DNA from 3 places in the Streptomyces sp. NPDC005811 genome. Region 3 is predicted to be linked to each of the others. Evidence: riboswitches for the same ligand, from Rfam matches in the RefSeq annotation. Region 3 holds a riboswitch; each other region holds the start of a gene.
The links. A riboswitch is a leader RNA that binds a small molecule or an ion and turns the genes downstream of it on or off. The one in region 3 is predicted to bind thiamine pyrophosphate.

Region 1 (5,740 bases), on a different contig from region 3:
TAGAGCTGGGGTTGGCGCAGCCGCTTCGCGAACTCCGCCGCCGCCGCGCCCGGATCGTCCGCCTCGGTGAGGGCCCGGACGACCACGACCCGGCGGGCCCCGGCCTCCAGCGCCTCGTCGAGGGTGCCGAGGTCGATGCCGCCGATCGCGAACCAGGGACGGTCGGTGCCGAGGGCGGCGGTGTGCCGGACCAGACCGAGACCGGGGGCGGGCCGGCCGGGCTTGGTGGGGGTGGGCCAGCAGGGGCCTGTGCAGAAGTAGTCCACGCCCTCCTGGACGGCGGCGGCCTCGGCCTCCGCCTCGGAGTGCGTGGAGCGGCCCACGAGGACGTCGTCGCCGAGGATCGCGCGGGCCGCGGGGACCGGCAGGTCGCCCTGGCCGAGATGGAGCACGTCGGCGCGGGCGGCGTGGGCCACATCGGCCCGGTCGTTGACCGCGAGGAGCTTGCCGTGCCGGGCGCAGGCCTCGGCGAACACCGCCAGATGCTCCAGCTCCTCGGCGGCCTCCATGCCCTTGTCGCGCAGCTGCACGATGTCGACACCGCCCGCCAGGACCGCGTCCAGGAACTCCGGCAGGTCGCCCTGGCGGGTGCGGGCGTCCGTGCACAGATAGAGGCGGGCGTCGGCCAGGCGGGCGCGAGCGGTGTCGGTCATCGGTGTCCCCCGTGGTGTCGGTACCGGCTGTCTCAGACCGGCTGTCTCAGACGGCGAGCGCCTGAGCGCGGCGCTTCACCTCCGTGCCGCGATTCTCGCTGAGGGCCTGGGCGGGGGTGCCGGGCAGGCTGTCGTCGGGCGTGAAGAGCCACTCCAGCATCTCTTCGTCCGTGAAGCCGTCGTCCCGCAGCAGCGTCAGGGTGCCGGTGAGGCCCTTGACCACCTTGTCGCCGTCGATGAAGGCGGCGGGGATGTGCAGCGCGCGGTTCTCCCCGCGGCGTACGGCGATGAGCTGGCCCTCCTTGATCAGCTGCCGGACGCGGATCACGTCGACATCGAGCATCTCCGCGATGTCGGGCACGGTCAGCCAGGCGGGGACGAGAGCATCGGTCTTTGCGTCAATCTCGGTCACGGGGTCAAGGGTAGGCGCATGTGGGAGCGGGCGGCGATGGGTGCGTGGTCGGGTGCGGGTGAGTGGGGGCTTGTCGCGCAGTTCCCCGCGCCCCTAGGTAAGTGCGGTCGCGGTCTTCAAAGGGCGGCCGGGGTCTGCCAGTGCCGTCGGGTCCATGCGGGTGGCCGATTCGATCAGGCGTCGGCCCTGGGCCAGGTCGCGGGGGCGGCCCACGGCCAGGAGGGCGGTCAGGCGGCCGTCGCGGAGCCAGCAGACGCTCCAGGCCGGGCCCGTCGGGTCGCCGCGCCAGACCAGGCGGTCGGCCGTGGCGTGGTGGCCGGCGTACTGGACGAAGCGGCCGAACTGCTCGGACCAGAAGTACGGGACCGGGTCGTAGACGGCCGGGGGCTCGTCCGTGGCCGCGCCGACGATGTTCGCGGCGACCGTGCGGGGGCCCTGGAGGGCGTTGTCCCAGTGGTGGACGAGGAGACGTTCGCCGTAGCGCGCCGAGGGGAAGGAGGCACAGTCGCCGACCGCGTACACGTCCGGGAGGGAGGTGCGCAGCCGGTCGTCGGCCAGGACCTCGTGGTGGGGGCCCAGGGCGACGCCGGAGCCGGCCAGCCAGCCGGTGGCGGGGCGGGCGCCGATGCCGACGACGACGGCGCCCGCGGGCAGCCGGGTGCCGTCGTCGAGGACGACCGCGCCGGGCTCGACGCGGGCCACGCGCGCGTGGGTGCGCAGGTCGGTGCCGCTGTCGGCGTACCAGGAGGTCATCGGGGCGGCGACCTCGGCGGGCAGGGCACCGGCGAGGGGCCGGTCGGCGGCCTCGACGACGGTGACCGCGCAGCCGGCCTCGCGCGCGGCGGTGGCGAACTCGGCGCCGATCCAGCCGGCGCCGACGACCACGATGTCGTGCGCGGCGGCGAGGACGGGCCGCAGTCGTTCGGCGTCGTCCAGGGTGCGCAGCAGATGGACGCCGGGCACGCCCTCGGCGCCCGGCAGCCGGACCGGTTCGGCGCCGGTGGCGAGGACGAGGACGTCGTACGGGACGGGGCCGGTCCCGGTGTCCACCTCGTGGTCGGCGGGGCGCAGGCCGAGCACCTCGCGGCCGAGCAGCAGGTCGATGCCGAGGCTCTCGAAGTCGACGTCGAAGGCGGAGCCCTCGGCCTTGCCGAGCAGCACGGCCTTGGACAGCGGCGGCCGGTCGTAGGGCTGGTGGGGCTCGGCGCCGATCAGCGTCACGGTGCCGTCGAAGCCCTGTTCGCGCAGCGCGACCGCGGTCTGCACCCCGGCCATGCCGGCGCCGACGACCACCACGCGCCGCCCGGCCCGCCTGTCCTCTTCCCTGCTCAGCTCGCTCACCTGATCACCATAGACACCTGACGATCTGTCAGTCAGTGGTCGTGCTCCGTGACCTGCTCCACAACGCTGGTTCCGCTGCCCTCCTGCGACTCCCAGGACCAGGTCTCCTCCAGCCGCACCCGGCCGTCCGGCAGGGCGAGGACCGTCGAGACGCAGTGTCCCGAGGAGGTCGTGCCGTCCTGCTTGAGCTGGACGTACCGGAAGTCGAGCCGGTCCCCCCTACGGGTACCCACGAGACGGCCTCTTACGACATCACCGCCCGCGTAGTCCGCCCAGATCACGCCGTCCTCCTCGTGGTACGCGAAGCGGGTGCGGGTGCCGACCTGGCCCGGGGCCTGGTCGGCGACGGGGGCGAGGACGAGACCGTCGAGCGAGCGGGGCATGGGGAGAGGGCTCCTTGCGGGCGGGAGGCTCCCTTTACAGGGGCGCGGAAGCACGGGCTAGGGTGTGGCCAACGTAGAGCACTCGCGGGAGCCCGGACGCACCGGGCTGAGAGGGAGGCTGGCCGGCCTCCGACCGTACGAACCTGATCCGGGTCATGCCGGCGAAGGGAGGGGCTGGACGCCCATGTCGCGTACACGTACATCCGACGTCCTCGTCGTGGGGGGCGGGATCATCGGGCTGGTCACGGCGTGGCGGGCCGCGCAACGCGGGTTCGCCACGACGGTGGTGGACCCCGAACCGGGCGGCGGGGCCGCGCGGGTGGCGGCCGGGATGCTGGCCGCCGTCACCGAACTGCACTACGGCGAGCAGACCCTGCTGGGGCTCAACCTGGCCTCGGCCCGCCGCTATCCGGACTTCGCGGCCGAGCTGACGGAGGCGGCCGGACTGGACCTCGGCTACCGCCGGTGCGGCACGCTCGCGGTGGCGCTGGACGCCGACGACCGCGCCCATCTGCGGGAACTGCACGCGTTGCAGGCGCAGTCGGGGCTGGAGTCGGAGTGGCTGACCGGGCGGGAGTGCCGGCGACTGGAGCCGATGCTCGCGCCCGGGGTGCGGGGCGGACTGCGGGTGGACGGCGACCACCAGATCGATCCCCGGCGGCTGGCCGACGCGCTGGTCGTGGCGTGCGAGCGGGCCGGGGTGGTCCTCCACCGCGCCTGGGCGGAGCGGCTGTCCGTGGCGGGCGGCCGGGCCGCGGGGGTCGTCACGGGAGACGGTACGGCCCTGGGGGCGGGGCAGGTGGTGCTCGCGGCGGGGAGTCTCAGCGGGCGGCTGGCGGGGGTGCCGGAGGACGTGCTGCCGCCGGTGCGGCCGGTGAAGGGGCAGGTGCTGCGGCTGACGGTGCCGACCGGGTACGCGCCGTTCCTCAGCCGTACCGTGCGGGCCGTGGTGCGCGGCAGCCAGGTGTATCTGGTGCCCCGGGAGAACGGCGAGCTGGTCGTGGGCGCCACGAGCGAGGAACTGGGCTGGGACACGGCGGTGACGGCGGGCGGCGTGTACGAACTGCTGCGCGACGCGCACGAGCTGGTGCCGGGGATCACGGAACTGCCGCTGACGGAGACGCGCGCGGGACTGCGGCCCGGCTCCCCCGACAACGCGCCGCTGCTCGGGCCGACCGCGCTGGAGGGGCTGCTGCTGGCCACCGGGCACTACCGCAACGGGGTGCTGCTGACGCCGGTGACCGGGGACGCCCTGGCGCATGCCCTGGCCACCGGGGAACTCCCCGACGAGGCCCGCCCCTTCACCCCCCGGCGTTTCGGCGCCGCCGCCCGCTCGGAGCAGCTCGTATGAACGTCCAGGTGAACATGCCGGTGAACATCTCCGTGAACGGGGAGCGGCAGGCGGTCGCTCCCGGTACGGCCCTCGACAGCGTCGTACGGTCCCTGACGGCGGCGCCCTCCGGGGTGGCGGCCGCGCTGAACGAGACGGTCGTGCCGCGCTCGGAGTGGCCGGCGACGGCGCTCCGCGAGGGCGACCGGGTGGAAGTCCTGACCGCTGTGCAGGGAGGGTGAGCGCCATGGCCGACGATCCGTTCCTCCTCGGCGGTACGTCCTTCTCGTCGCGTCTGATCATGGGTACGGGCGGTGCGCCGAGCCTGGAGGTGCTGGAGCGGGCGCTGGTGGCGTCCGGGACCGAGCTGACGACGGTGGCGATGCGGCGGGTGGACCCCGGTGTACGGGGCTCGGTGCTGTCGGTGCTCCGGCGGCTCGGCATCCGGGTGCTGCCCAACACGGCGGGGTGTTTCACGGCCGGGGAAGCGGTGCTGACGGCGCGGCTGGCGCGGGAGGCGCTCGGGACGTCGCTGGTGAAGCTGGAGGTCGTCGCCGACGAGCGGACGCTGCTGCCGGATCCGGTGGAGTTGCTGGAGGCGGCGGAGACGCTGGTGGACGACGGGTTCACGGTGCTGCCGTACACGAACGACGATCCGGTGCTGGCGCGGAAGCTGGAGGACGTGGGGTGTGCGGCGGTGATGCCGCTGGGGTCGCCGATCGGGTCGGGGCTCGGGATCCGCAACCCGCACAACTTCCAGCTGATCGTGGAGCGGGCGGGGGTGCCGGTGATTCTGGACGCGGGGGCCGGGACGGCGTCCGATGTGGCGTTGGCGATGGAGTTGGGGTGTGCGGGGGTGATGCTGGCGTCGGCGGTGACGCGGTCGCCGGATCCCGCGCGGATGGCGTCAGCCATGCGGGCCGGGGTGGAGGCGGGGCGGTGGGCGCGGCTGGCGGGGCGCATTCCCCGGCGCTACTTCGCGGAGGCGTCGTCCCCCACGGAGGGTCTGGCCGCCCTGGACCCGGAACGCCCCGCCTTCTGACCCTCCCCCTCTCCCACCCTCGCACCACCCGTTTCCAGTACGTCGAGAGGTGGACCGACCCGCAGGGGTCGTCCACCATCGGCGGCTCTCCCTCCCGGTCGGCCTTCGCGGCTCCCCCTCCCCCACCCGCCACCCCCCTGCGCCTCGCGTCACAGGTCCGCTTCAGTCGTGCTCCGAATGGGTGGGTGTGGGTGGGGTGTCGGTCGTGGCTCGTAGACTCGCTGCGTGGACACGACCCTTCAGGACCCTCTGGTCGGGCAGGTGCTCGACGGGCGGTATCGCATCGAGGCGCGGATCGCCGTGGGCGGCATGGCCACGGTCTACCGGGCCGTGGACACCCGCCTCGACCGTGTGCTCGCCCTCAAGGTGATGCATCCGGCGCTCGCGGCCGACGGGTCGTTCGTCGAGCGGTTCATCCGGGAGGCCAAGTCCGTCGCACGGCTCGCGCACCCCAATGTCGTACAGGTGTTCGACCAGGGCACGGACGGGTCGTACGTGTATCTCGCGATGGAGTACATCGCCGGCTGCACCCTGCGGGACGTGCTGCGGGAGCGGGGGGCCCTCCAGCCGAGGGCCGCG
Region 2 (5,740 bases), on a different contig from region 3:
CTTCGGCATGCGCCGCCGGGGCTCCAGCAACCGCTGACGCACCCCCGCACCACCACGGCCCGTCCCTCCCCCGGGGCGGGCCGTACCCTTCTCAGTCCAGCACCGCCGTCTCCGTCGCGTCGAAGGCCACCCCGACCGTGTCCCCGGCCGCCGGCGCCTCCCGCAGCGCGCACGCCGCCTCCAGGCGCGGCGCGCCCTCCGGCTGGAGGTGTACGGCGACATGGGTGCCCTTGAAGGTCCGGGCGGCGACCGTGCAGCGCAGGCCCTCGTCGGCGGGGACGAGACGGACTCCGGCGGGGCGGACGAGGAGCGTGCGCGCCCCCTGCGGGGAGCCCTCCGGCACCGGCACCTTGCCCCAGGGCGTCACCGCGACCTCACCGGTGACGTTCGCCTCCACGACGTTCTCGAAGCCGAGGAACCGCGCGACGAACGCGTCCGCCGGCCGCTGCCACACCTCGAGAGGCGTACCGGACTGGGCGATCCGCCCGTCCCGCATCACCACCACCCGGTCGGCGAGCGCGAACGCCTCGCCCTGATCGTGGGTGACCGCGAGGACGGTGGTGCCCAAGCGGCCGAAGAGCTCCCGGAGTTCCACCACCAGCCGCTCCCGCAGCGAGCGGTCCAGCTGACCGAGCGGCTCGTCCAGCATCAGCAGCCGGGGGCGGGGCGCGAGGGCCCTGGCGAGCGCGACGCGCTGCTGCTCGCCGCCGGAGAGCGCGGCGACCGCCCGGCGACCCGCGCCCGGGAGACCGACCAGGTCGAGCAACTCCCGGACCCGCTCGTCCTGTTCCTTCCGCGACGCACCGTGCATGCGCAGCCCGAACGCCACATTGCCGCCGACGTCCCGCTGCGGGAACAGCTGATGGTCCTGGAACATCAGCCCCAGCTCCCGCCTGTGCGCGGGCACCCCGCTCTGGTCTCGCCCGTCCAGCAGCACCCGCCCGGAGTCGAGGGGCTGGAGACCGGCGACCGCCCGCAGCAGCGTGGACTTGCCGCTCCCGCTCGGCCCGAGGACGCACACCACCTCGTGTTCACCGACCGCCAGGTCCACCGCGTCGAGCACCGCCCGCCCGCCGAACCGCACGGTGACGCCCTCAAGCCCCAGCAGCATCATCAGAACTCCCCCGTCCGGTCGGTCCGCAGCCGCTCCAGCACCAGCAGGGCCACCGCGCACACCAGCATCAGAATCGTCGACAGGGCCATCGCCTGCCCGTAGTTGAGCTCACCGGCCCGGCCCAGCAGCCGCGCCACCGCCACCGGCAGGGTCGGACGGTCCGGCCGCGCGATGAACACGGTCGCCCCGAACTCCCCCAGCGACACCGCGAAGGCGAACCCGGCCGCGACCAGCAGCGCCCGCCGCACCATCGGCAGGTCCACCTCCCGCCACACCCGCCACGGCGACGCCCCCAGTACCGCCGCCGCCTCCCGCAGCCGGTGGTCCACCGCCCGCAGCACGGGCAGCATGGTCCGTACGACGAAGGGGACGCCGACCAGCGCCTGGGCCAGCGGGACGAGGATCCAGCTGGCGCGCAGATCCAGCGGGGGCTCGTCCAGGGTGATCAGGAACCCGAAGCCGACGGTCACCGCCGACACGCCCAGCGGCAGCATCAGCAGCGCGTCGAAGCCCCGTACCAGCCGGCCCGCGTCGCGGCGGGTGAGCGCCGCGGCGGCCAGCCCGCCGATCAGCACCGCGATCGCGGTCGCGGCGACCGCGTACTCCAGCGAGTTGCCGATCGCCTCGATCGGCGGCACCAGGAAGACATTGCCTTCCTCGCTGGTCAGCGCCCGGTAGTAGGCGAAGTCCGGTGCGTCCAGGGACCGCTGCACGAGCACGGCGAGCGGCAGCACGAGCAGCAGCGCGATGCTCGCGAGCACCCCGGCCAGCAGCATCCACTGCCCGGCCCCGCGTGGCCGCCGGGCGGTCGTACCCGCGTCCACCAGCCGCAGGGCGGTCTCCCGCCGCCGTACCGTCCAGGCGTGTACGACGAGGATCGCGCCGACCGCCGCGAACTGCACGATCGTCAGGACGGCCGCCGTGGAGAGATCGAAGATCTCGGAGGTCTGGCGGTAGATCTCCACCTCCAGGGTGGAGAAGGTGGGCCCACCGAGGATCTGGACCACACCGAAGGAGGTGAAGGTGAACAGGAAGACCATCAGCGCGGCGGCGGCCACGGCCGGTCCGAGCGCGGGCAGGGTCACCGTGCGCCAGGCCCGCAGCCGGGACGCGCCCAGCATCCGCGCGGCCTCCTCCTGGCGGGGGTCGAGCTGCGCCCACAGCCCGCCGACGGTCCGTACGACGACGGCGTAGTTGAAGAAGACATGCGCCAGCAGGATCGCCCACACCGTCGTGTCCAGCCGTACGCCCCACAGGTCGTCCAGCAGACCGCCGCGCCCGACGAGCGCGAGGAACGCGCTGCCGACGACCACCGTCGGCAGCACGAACGGCACCGTCACCACGGCCCGCAGCACCTGCTTGCCCGGGAAGTCCAGCCGGGCGAGGACATACGCGCCCGGCAGCGCGACCGCCAGGGTGAGCACGGTGGAGGCGACCGCCTGCCAGGTGGTGAACCACAGGACGTGCCGGATGTCCGACCGGCCCAGGACGTCGACGATCCGCCCGAACTCCCATGTCCCGTCGACCTTCAGCCCACGGGCGACGATCGCGGCGACGGGATAGGCGAAGAACAGCCCGAAGAACGCGACGGGCAGGGCCATCAGGCCGAGCCGCGCCGCGCTCCCGGAAGGCCGTCCGGCCGCCTTGGTCACTTCAGTACGAGCGAGGTCCACGACGTGACCCACTGGTCGCGGTTCTGGGCGATCTTCGCCGGGTCCATGGTCTCGGGGTCCTTGGCGGCGGGCCCGTACTTCGTGAACTCGGCGGGCACGCTCGCCCCCTCGACCACCGGGTAGACGAACATGTTGAGCGGCATGTCCTCCTGGAACTCCTTGGAGATCAGGAAGTCGATGAGCGCCTTGCCGCCCGCGCTGTTCCTCGCGTTGCCCAGCAGCCCCGCGAACTCGATCTGCCGGAAGCAGGTCCCGGTCGCGACGCCGGTCGGGGCGGTGCTGGGCTTGGGGTCGCCGTAGATCACCTCGGCGGGCGGGGACGAGGCGTACGACACGACGAGCGGGTGGTCGGCCCCGGCCTTCTTGCCGCCGGCGGACCCCGAGAACTCCTCGTTGTACGCCTGCTCCCAGCCGTCGACGACCTTCACGCCGTTGGCCTTGAGCTTCTTCCAGTAGCCCTGCCAGCCGTCGTCGCCGTACCGTGCGGCCGTGCCGAGCAGGAAGCCGAGGCCCGGGGAGGAGGTGGAGGCGTTCTCGGTGACGAGGAGGTTCTTGTAGGCGGGCTTGATCAGATCGTCGTACGACGTCGGCGGGGCCAGCTTGTGGTCGGCGAAGTACTTCTTGTCGTAGTTGACGCAGATGTCGCCGTAGTCGATCGGCGTGACCCGGTGCTTGCCCGAGTCCAGCTGGTAGGCGCTGCCGACCTGGTCGAGCCCCTTGGCCTCGTACGACTGGAACAGACCGTTGTCGAGCGCACGCGACAGCAGGGTGTTGTCGACGCCGAAGAAGACGTCCCCCTGCGGGTTGTCCTTGGTCAGGATGGCCTTGTTGACGGCCTGGCCCGCGTCGCCGTCCGTGAGGACCTTCACCCGGTAGCCGGACTGCTTCTCGAAGTCGGCGAGCACGCTCTTGGAGACGGCCCACGAGTCATGGCTGACGAGGGTGACGGTCTTGGTGTCCGACGCGCTCTTGGTGCCGGACGACTCCGCACCGCATGCGGACAGCGTGACGAGGCCGAGGCCGACCGTCGCCGCCACGAGGGTCTTGAGGTGCACGGGATGTTGCACTGGATGTCCTCCTGGGGTTGGCCAGGAAGAACGCGGCCCCGCCCGGGGACACCCGGGCAGGGCACAACAGCTTGAGCGATGACCGAACTTCCTACCCAGAATGACCTGGGCGAGGTTCAGAGGGTCTGCGGCCCGATTGCCGCACTCTCAGCGCTGTGGCGCTCCCCTGTCGGAATATGAAGATGTGGGTGTGATGAAGACGCGAGTATGACGATATGGCGTGATGCCGTGGCCAGATTTTACCGCTCGGTGGCCGCCAGCTGACCACAGGCTCCGTCGATCTCCTGGCCACGGGTGTCCCGGACGGTGACGGGCACCCCGTGCGCCGCGATGGCCTCGACGAACGCCTTCTCGTCCTCGGGCCGCGAGGCCGTCCACTTCGAGCCCGGGGTCGGGTTCAGCGGGATGAGGTTGACGTGCACGGGCTTGCCGCGGAGCAGTCGCCCGAGCCGGTCACCGCGCCACGCCTGATCGTTGATGTCACGGATCAGGGCGTACTCGATGGACAGCCGCCGCCCGGACTTCTCCACGTAGTCGAATCCGGCGTCGAGCACCTCACGCACCTTCCAGCGCGTGTTCACGGGGACGAGGGTGTCGCGCAGCTCGTCGTCCGGCGCGTGCAGGGAGATCGCGAGCCGGCACTTGAAGCCCTCGTCGGCGAACCGGTGGATGGCGGGCACGAGCCCGACCGTCGAGACGGTGATCCCGCGCTGCGACAGCCCGAGGCCGTCCGGAGCGGGATCGGTGAGCGCCCGGATCGCGGTGACGACCCGCTTGTAGTTGGCGAGCGGCTCGCCCATCCCCATGAAGACGATGTTGGACAGCCGCGCCGGCCCGCCCGGGACGTCCCCGTCCCTGAGCGCCCGCATCCCGTCCACGATCTGGTGCACGATCTCGGCACTGGACAGGTTCCGGTCGAGCCCGGCCTGCCCGGTCGCACAGAACGGGCAGTTCATCCCGCAGCCCGCCTGCGAGCTGATGCACATCGTCACCCGGTCCGGGTACCGCATCAGCACCGACTCGACGAGCGTGCCGTCGAACAGCCGCCACAGCGTCTTGCGGGTGGTTCCCTCGTCGGTCGACAGATGCCGTACGACGGTCATCAGCTCGGGCAGCAGCGCCTCCCGCAGCTTCTCCCGCGCACCGGCGGGGATGTCGGTCCACTCCACCGGGTCGTGCGCGTACCGCGCGAAGTAGTGCTGCGAGAGCTGCTTGGCACGGAACGGCTTCTCACCGATCTCCGCGACGGCGTCCTTCCGCTCCGCAGGCGAAAGATCGGCAAGATGCCGCGGCGGCTTCTTGGCTCCGCGCGGCGCGACAAAAGTAAGTTCTCCGGGCTTAGGCATGGCCCAACCAGTGTCGCAGATCGAATCCGGTGCCCCGGTCGCGCGGCGGGAAGGCCTACGGCGTCGGCTGTTCCAGGTGGCTCTTCAGGAGCCGTTCGTTGATCGGTAGTTCCTTGCGGACCTGGGGGCGGACGACCAGGGGGAGGAGGACCTTGCCCACGCCCTTGCCCTCGAAGTCGAGTTCCATCGTCACGCGGGAGCGACGGCCGTCGTCGAGCGGGGTGATCTCGCCGTGGACGTGGCCGCGGACGGGGCCGTCGACGCCTTGCAGGCCCCAGGCGTGCGGCGGGTCGTACTCGGTGTACTCCATGGTCATCGGGATCTCCCGGCGGCCCACGTGCCGGGTGATGCGCAGCCGGGAGCCGACCTGGATCGGGCCGGGGTCCAGCTGTTCGGCCGACACCGCGCTCGCCTGCCACTCGGGCAGATGCGACGGGTCGATGAGGTACGCCCACACGTCGTCGGGGCTGCGGTCCACGTCGATCGATTCACGGAAGCCGGACATGACACCTGCCCCCTCTCGGGGTTATTGCCCATGAA
Region 3 (5,740 bases):
GCAGACAGCCGGTCAGGACGACGACACACACCGGCTTTCCCGTGCTCGCACGTCCAAGCCACACGGCATATGTGCCGTCCCCGCCGGTGCAGAAGGAGACAAGGTCACTGTCGGTCGCCTCGTCCGTGGTACGGATGTACCCGTCGCTGATGCTCTCTCCTGCATCGTCCTCCTGCTCCACGAGGTAGCGTCGATACTTGTCCGCGAGTACTTTCCACCCTGAGGCATCAGCGAAGGACCCCGCAGCGCCGTCCGTGTCGAAGCCGAAGATCTCATTCCCGCGCAACAGCCTGACGTCGTCCTCGTCGGTGAGCGCCAGCTCCCACGACAAGACCGGTTCTTCCCCAAGCAGCAGACGGACAGCGACTTCCTCCACCACGGGGAAACGCTCGTCCTCGTACTGGCTCTCATAGGCAACTACGGCAGCCTGCACGAGATACTCGCCCGGAGTGATCCATTCGGACAGCTCACGACCAGCGCCGTGACCCTTGGTGAGGGGATCCGCGACGACCAGCCTGCCGCTGGGCACACGCAGAGCCGCGATGTTCCGTATGGGGTTTACCGTCATCTCCGGCTCGAAGCTCGTCGCGATACGCGTGCCTGGCTCGAACAACTCCTCGAGATGGGCTGGTCGAGCCGGACGCGGAGGCACCCAGGGAGAAGGCCGGCCATCGGCGAAGCGGTCTGCACACCATGCCTCAGTCTCGCTCTGAGTGGCATCCACGAAGTCCAGCCGCTGCCCTGGCGGCAACGTTTGTGACAGGAGCAGCTGCCTGACACCGCATACGCCGAACCCTGATCTGGCATGCCATCGGTTCTCTTCGGGAATGTCCGCGGGCGTGTGGCGTGACGGTCCTCGCGCCCCCTTCGGTTCGCTCACCCTGCGCCCTTTGCCGCCCGGAAAGAGGTCCACGTAGGTGCGCCCGGCTTCGGGGGCGAACTCGGTTTGCTCCTCGGTGTCATAACGCCATCCCCCGAGGTGGCGCAGGAACAGGCGCCCGGGTTCGAGCAGGCGCCAGTCCGCCTCCCTGATCCGCCGTTCCCGATCGTCGTACGCCCATGCGCCCACATGGGAATCACCCCAGGCCACCAGGTGCACTTCGACTGGTGAGGTCTGGCCCTCCAGCCAGTGCACCATCACGTAGGGCTTTCCCACCCGGTCCCGTGCCTCGGCCGCAGCGGGCGAGAGCGGGTGGAGCACGGTCCGGGAGACCAGGTCCCACCCCTCAGCGAAGGACACCTTCACCGTCTGCTCAGCATCCCGCATCATGCCTCCCGAGCCGCACCGATCATGCTCCTGCTGTTTCGAGGAACCATAGGGGCGGCATACGACAACGGCCGACGCTGCCGTGGAGAGCAGTGCGACAGGCGGTACCCGGATCAGTCGACCGCGGGCACCGCCCGAAGCCTCACTCGGCGAGCGGCAGGTACACCCTGTTCCCGCTCGCCGCGAACTCCTTCGACTTCTGGAGCATCCCGTCAGCGATCTCCTCCGGCGACGCCCCCTCAGCCACCGCACCGCCGAACCGCTCTGTGATGCTTTGGCTAATCTTCATCGAGCAGAACTTCGGCCCGCACATCGAGCAGAAGTGGGCCGTCTTGGCCGGCTCGGCCGGGAGGGTCTCGTCGTGGAAGTCGCGGGCCGTGTCCGGGTCGAGGGCCAGGTTGAACTGGTCCTCCCAGCGGAACTCGAAGCGGGCGTCGGACAGTGCGTCGTCCCACTCCTGGGCTCCGGGGTGACCCTTTGCGAGGTCGGCCGCGTGGGCGGCGATCTTGTAGGTGATGACACCGGTCTTGACGTCGTCGCGGTTGGGCAGGCCCAGATGCTCCTTGGGCGTGACGTAGCAGAGCATCGCCGTGCCCCACCAGGCGATCATCGCGGCGCCGATGCCGGAGGTGATGTGGTCGTACGCCGGAGCGATGTCCGTCGTCAGCGGGCCGAGCGTATAGAACGGAGCCTCATCGCAGATCTCCTGCTGAAGGTCGATGTTCTCCTTGATCTTGTGCATCGGGACATGTCCCGGGCCCTCGATCATGGTCTGTACGTGAAAACGCTTCGCGATCGTGTTGAGTTCCCCGAGCGTGCGCAACTCCGCGAACTGCGCCTCGTCGTTGGCGTCCGCGATCGAGCCCGGCCGCAGACCGTCGCCCAGCGAGTACGTGACGTCGTAGGCGGCGAGGATCTCGCAGAGTTCCTCGAAGTTCTCGTACAGGAACGACTCCTTGTGGTGCGCCAGGCACCAGGCCGCCATGATCGAGCCGCCGCGCGAGACGATGCCGGTCTTGCGGTTCGCGGTGAGCGGGACGTACGCGAGGCGCACACCCGCGTGGACCGTCATGTAGTCCACGCCCTGCTCGGCCTGCTCGACGACGGTGTCCTTGTAGATCTCCCACGTCAGTTCCTCGGCCCTGCCGTCGACCTTCTCCAGCGCCTGGTACAGCGGCACCGTGCCGATCGGGACGGGGGAGTTGCGCAGCACCCACTCCCGGGTGGTGTGGATGTTGCGGCCGGTGGAGAGATCCATGACCGTGTCGGCACCCCAGCGGGTCGCCCAGGTCATCTTCTCGACCTCCTCCTCGATGGAGGACGTCACCGCCGAGTTGCCGATGTTGGCGTTGACCTTCACCAGGAACCTCTTGCCGATGATCATCGGCTCGATCTCCGGGTGGTTGACGTTGGCCGGCAGCACCGCGCGCCCGGCCGCGATCTCCTCTCGCACCACCTCCGGAGAAACGCTCTCCCTGAGGGCCACGAACTCCATCTCGGGCGTGATCTCGCCCCTGCGGGCATACGCGAGCTGGGTGACCGCCCGGCCGTCCCGGCTCCGGCGCGGCAGCCGCGGACGGCCCGGGAACACCGCGTCGAGATTGCGCAGTCCACCGCGCGGCGAGGTGTGCTTGATGCCGTCGTCCTCGGGCCGGACCGGCCGGCCCGCGTACTCCTCCGTGTCGCCGCGGGCGATGATCCAGTTCTCCCGCAGCGGCGCCAGGCCCCGGCGTACGTCGGTGTCGGCGAGCGGATCGGTGTACGGCCCGGAAGTGTCGTACAACGTGACCGACTGCCCGTTGGTGAGGTGCACCTGGCGGACCGGCACGCGCAGGTCGGGGCGAGCGCCCTCGAGGTACCCCTTGTGCCAGCCGATGGACGTCCCGCTCTTCTCGCTGGTCGCCTCGGCCGCGTCCGTGTCGGCCGCGTTCTGCGTGAAGGCAGGCGTGCGTGCGTCCTTGTTGGTCATGAGACCTACTCCCTACGCCGGCATTACCCGGTAACAGGTTCGGCGGTCGACGCAGCGGCTACCGTCTGCCGACGTTTCATGTGAAACATCACTCGCTCTGGTGACGTTCCACGTGAAACATCGCGAAGACGGAGGTCAGCGCCCTCTCAGCCCGGTGCTCCGAGCTCCCGCGTGTGCAAAGGTGGCACCACGCTAGCGGTATGTGTGGCGCGGTGAACAGTGGGCCTCTGCCGTTCTTGCGATGATCGGGCGGTGACCACGACACACCAGCCCCCGTATCCGCCCGGCGAGCCGCCTCGCAGGCCCGGCGCCGGTGGCGGCCCTGGTCCCCGACCTGGCAACCCCCCACAGGGCGGGCCCGCCGCCCAAGGGCGTCAGGACGAACGCGACTTCAGCTTCGGCGGCGGGTTCGACCGCGGCGGTCAGGGGGTCGGGCCCGGCTACGGGCAGCGCCCAGGGCCGCATCCCGGGACCGAGCACCACGGGCCTGAGCACCACGGGCCTGAGCACCACCGGTCCGGTCACCCGGGGCCCGGTCGGCAAGGGCCCCAGCCCTCCGGACCCGGATATCCCGGACATCCCGGGCACTCCGAGCCGCCTGAACACCCCGGGCGCGAGCATGAGCACGGCCATGGGCAAGGGCAGCGGCAGGGACCCGGTTCAGCTCCCGGCGGAGACCATGGGCACGGCTCCGAGGACGGTCACACCGGCGGACAGGGCAGCGGTTCCGGAGGCGGACACGGGCATGGGCACAGCCACAGCCACGGTCCGGCCGCCCCGGTCTCCAAGCATCTGCGCAAGGTCATCGGAGCGATCCTCATTCCCTTCGCCGCGGCGGTGCTGGTCGGGCTGGTGGTGCTGTGGCCCGGCGGCGCCCCGGCGCACGAGCGCACCGGCGTCGGCTTCGACCGGCAGACACAGCACGCCACGGTGACCAAGGTCGTCAAGGTGAGCTGCCAGTCGGTGAACGCCTCCGGTGGCACCCCGGTCGGCAACGCCTCCACCGCTGGTTCCTCCGCCGAGCAGCAGACGGACGCCACCTGCAAGAAGGCCACGATCCGCGTGGACACCGGCGACGACAAGGGCCGTACCTTCACGGAGATCGTCCAGCCGGACCAGTCACGGCAGTTGGAGCAGGGCGAGCAGGTCGTGGTCGCCTACGAGCCCTCGGCGCCGAAGGACCTGCAGTACTCGGTCACCGATGTGAACCGCGGGATCCCGATGACGGTGCTGGCCGTGATCTTCGCGGTCGCCGTCGTGGTCGTCGGGCGGCTGCGCGGTGTCATGGCGCTGGTGGCGCTCGCCGCGAGCTTCCTCATCCTGAACTTCTTCATCCTGCCCGCGATCCTTCAGGGCTCGAACCCCCTGCTGGTGGCCGTGGTGGGGTCCAGCGCCATCATGCTGATCGCCCTGTATCTGTGCCATGGACTGTCGGCCCGTACATCCGTCGCCGTGCTCGGCACCCTCATCTCGCTGATGCTGATCGGCTTCCTCGGCTCCTGGTTCGTGGACTGGGCCGCGCTCACCGGCAACACGGACGACAACACCGGCCTGATCCACGGTCTGTACCCGTCGATCGACATGAGCGGTCTGCTGCTCGCCGGCATCATCATCGGCTCGCTCGGTGTGCTCGACGACGTCACGGTCACCCAGACCTCCGCGGTCTGGGAGCTGCACGAGGCGAACCCGGCGATGGGCTGGCGCGGGCTGTACCGGGCCGGTATCCGGATCGGCCGCGACCACATCGCGTCCGTGGTGAACACCCTCGTCCTCGCCTACGCCGGTGCCGCCCTGCCGCTGCTGCTGCTCTTCTCGATCGCGCAGAGCAGCGTCGGCACGGTCGCCAACAGCGAGCTGGTCGCCGAGGAGATCGTGCGCACACTGGTGGGCTCCATCGGTCTGGTGGCCTCGGTGCCGGTCACCACGGCCCTCGCGGCTCTCGTGGTCGCCGCCGACCGCCCGGAACCGGGCAAGGCGGCCGCGGCCGCACCGGTACCGGTACCGGAGATGGCCCCGGTGGGCGCTTCGGCGGCAGGCCCCGGACAGCCGCGCGGCGGCCGGGGGAGACGGCGCAAGCACTGACGTCAGGGGGGCGGGTGCCCGGAAGCGCCCACCCCCTGAAGAAGCGTTCCTGCATGGCCCCACCCCCCTGGCGAAGCGTTACGCCTGCGCCGGCCGTCAAACGGTCAGCCGGTGCTCTGCTCCTCCGCGAGGATCCGGTCCAGCGCCTCGTCGAGATGGGCGTCGAAGTCGGCGAGCGCCCCCTCCTGGCCCAGTGGGACCAGCTTGTCGGTGCGGTCCAGGAAGGCCACCAGAGGCGCCGCCGAAGAGCGGAACAGCGCCTGGTCAGCGCCCACCTGAAGCCGGATCAGCACCTCGCCGAGCACATCGGGGTCCACCGGCGAGACCCGGACGTCCCCCTCCCCGCAGGGCCTGCCCACCCCGTCGATGAGCAGCTCGCGCCCGAACGCCCAGGTCACCGGAGCGTCACCGGGAAGGTGGAA

Region 1: another riboswitch for thiamine pyrophosphate. It lies ahead of thiO (glycine oxidase ThiO); the one in region 3 lies ahead of thiC (phosphomethylpyrimidine synthase ThiC).
Region 2: another riboswitch for thiamine pyrophosphate. It lies ahead of ABZ490_RS18690 (thiamine ABC transporter substrate-binding protein); the one in region 3 lies ahead of thiC (phosphomethylpyrimidine synthase ThiC).

Annotation. Positions count from the first base shown of each region.
Region 1 is NZ_JBEXXK010000008.1:236,552-242,291, forward strand. Features, by position in the region: gene thiE (thiamine phosphate synthase) at 1-653, opposite strand, end outside; gene ABZ490_RS11670 (Rv2175c family DNA-binding protein) at 700-1,065, opposite strand; gene ABZ490_RS11675 (FAD-dependent oxidoreductase) at 1,159-2,340, opposite strand; gene ABZ490_RS11680 (hypothetical protein) at 2,439-2,789, opposite strand; TPP riboswitch at 2,864-2,976, shown strand; gene thiO (glycine oxidase ThiO) at 2,974-4,140, shown strand; gene thiS (sulfur carrier protein ThiS) at 4,161-4,361, shown strand; gene ABZ490_RS11695 (thiazole synthase) at 4,367-5,161, shown strand; gene pknB (Stk1 family PASTA domain-containing Ser/Thr kinase) at 5,387-5,740, shown strand, end outside.
Region 2 is NZ_JBEXXK010000016.1:18,713-24,452, forward strand. Features, by position in the region: gene ABZ490_RS18675 (LAETG motif-containing sortase-dependent surface protein) at 1-37, shown strand, start outside; gene ABZ490_RS18680 (ABC transporter ATP-binding protein) at 92-1,111, opposite strand; gene ABZ490_RS18685 (iron ABC transporter permease) at 1,114-2,715, opposite strand; gene ABZ490_RS18690 (thiamine ABC transporter substrate-binding protein) at 2,763-3,842, opposite strand; TPP riboswitch at 3,925-4,032, opposite strand; gene rlmN (23S rRNA (adenine(2503)-C(2))-methyltransferase RlmN) at 4,094-5,200, opposite strand; gene ABZ490_RS18700 (SRPBCC family protein) at 5,256-5,705, opposite strand.
Region 3 is NZ_JBEXXK010000007.1:45,755-51,494, forward strand. Features, by position in the region: gene ABZ490_RS09655 (DUF4241 domain-containing protein) at 1-1,267, opposite strand, end outside; gene thiC (phosphomethylpyrimidine synthase ThiC) at 1,410-3,236, opposite strand; TPP riboswitch at 3,229-3,417, opposite strand; gene ABZ490_RS09665 (YibE/F family protein) at 3,489-5,318, shown strand; gene ABZ490_RS09670 (SsgA family sporulation/cell division regulator) at 5,423-5,740, opposite strand, start outside.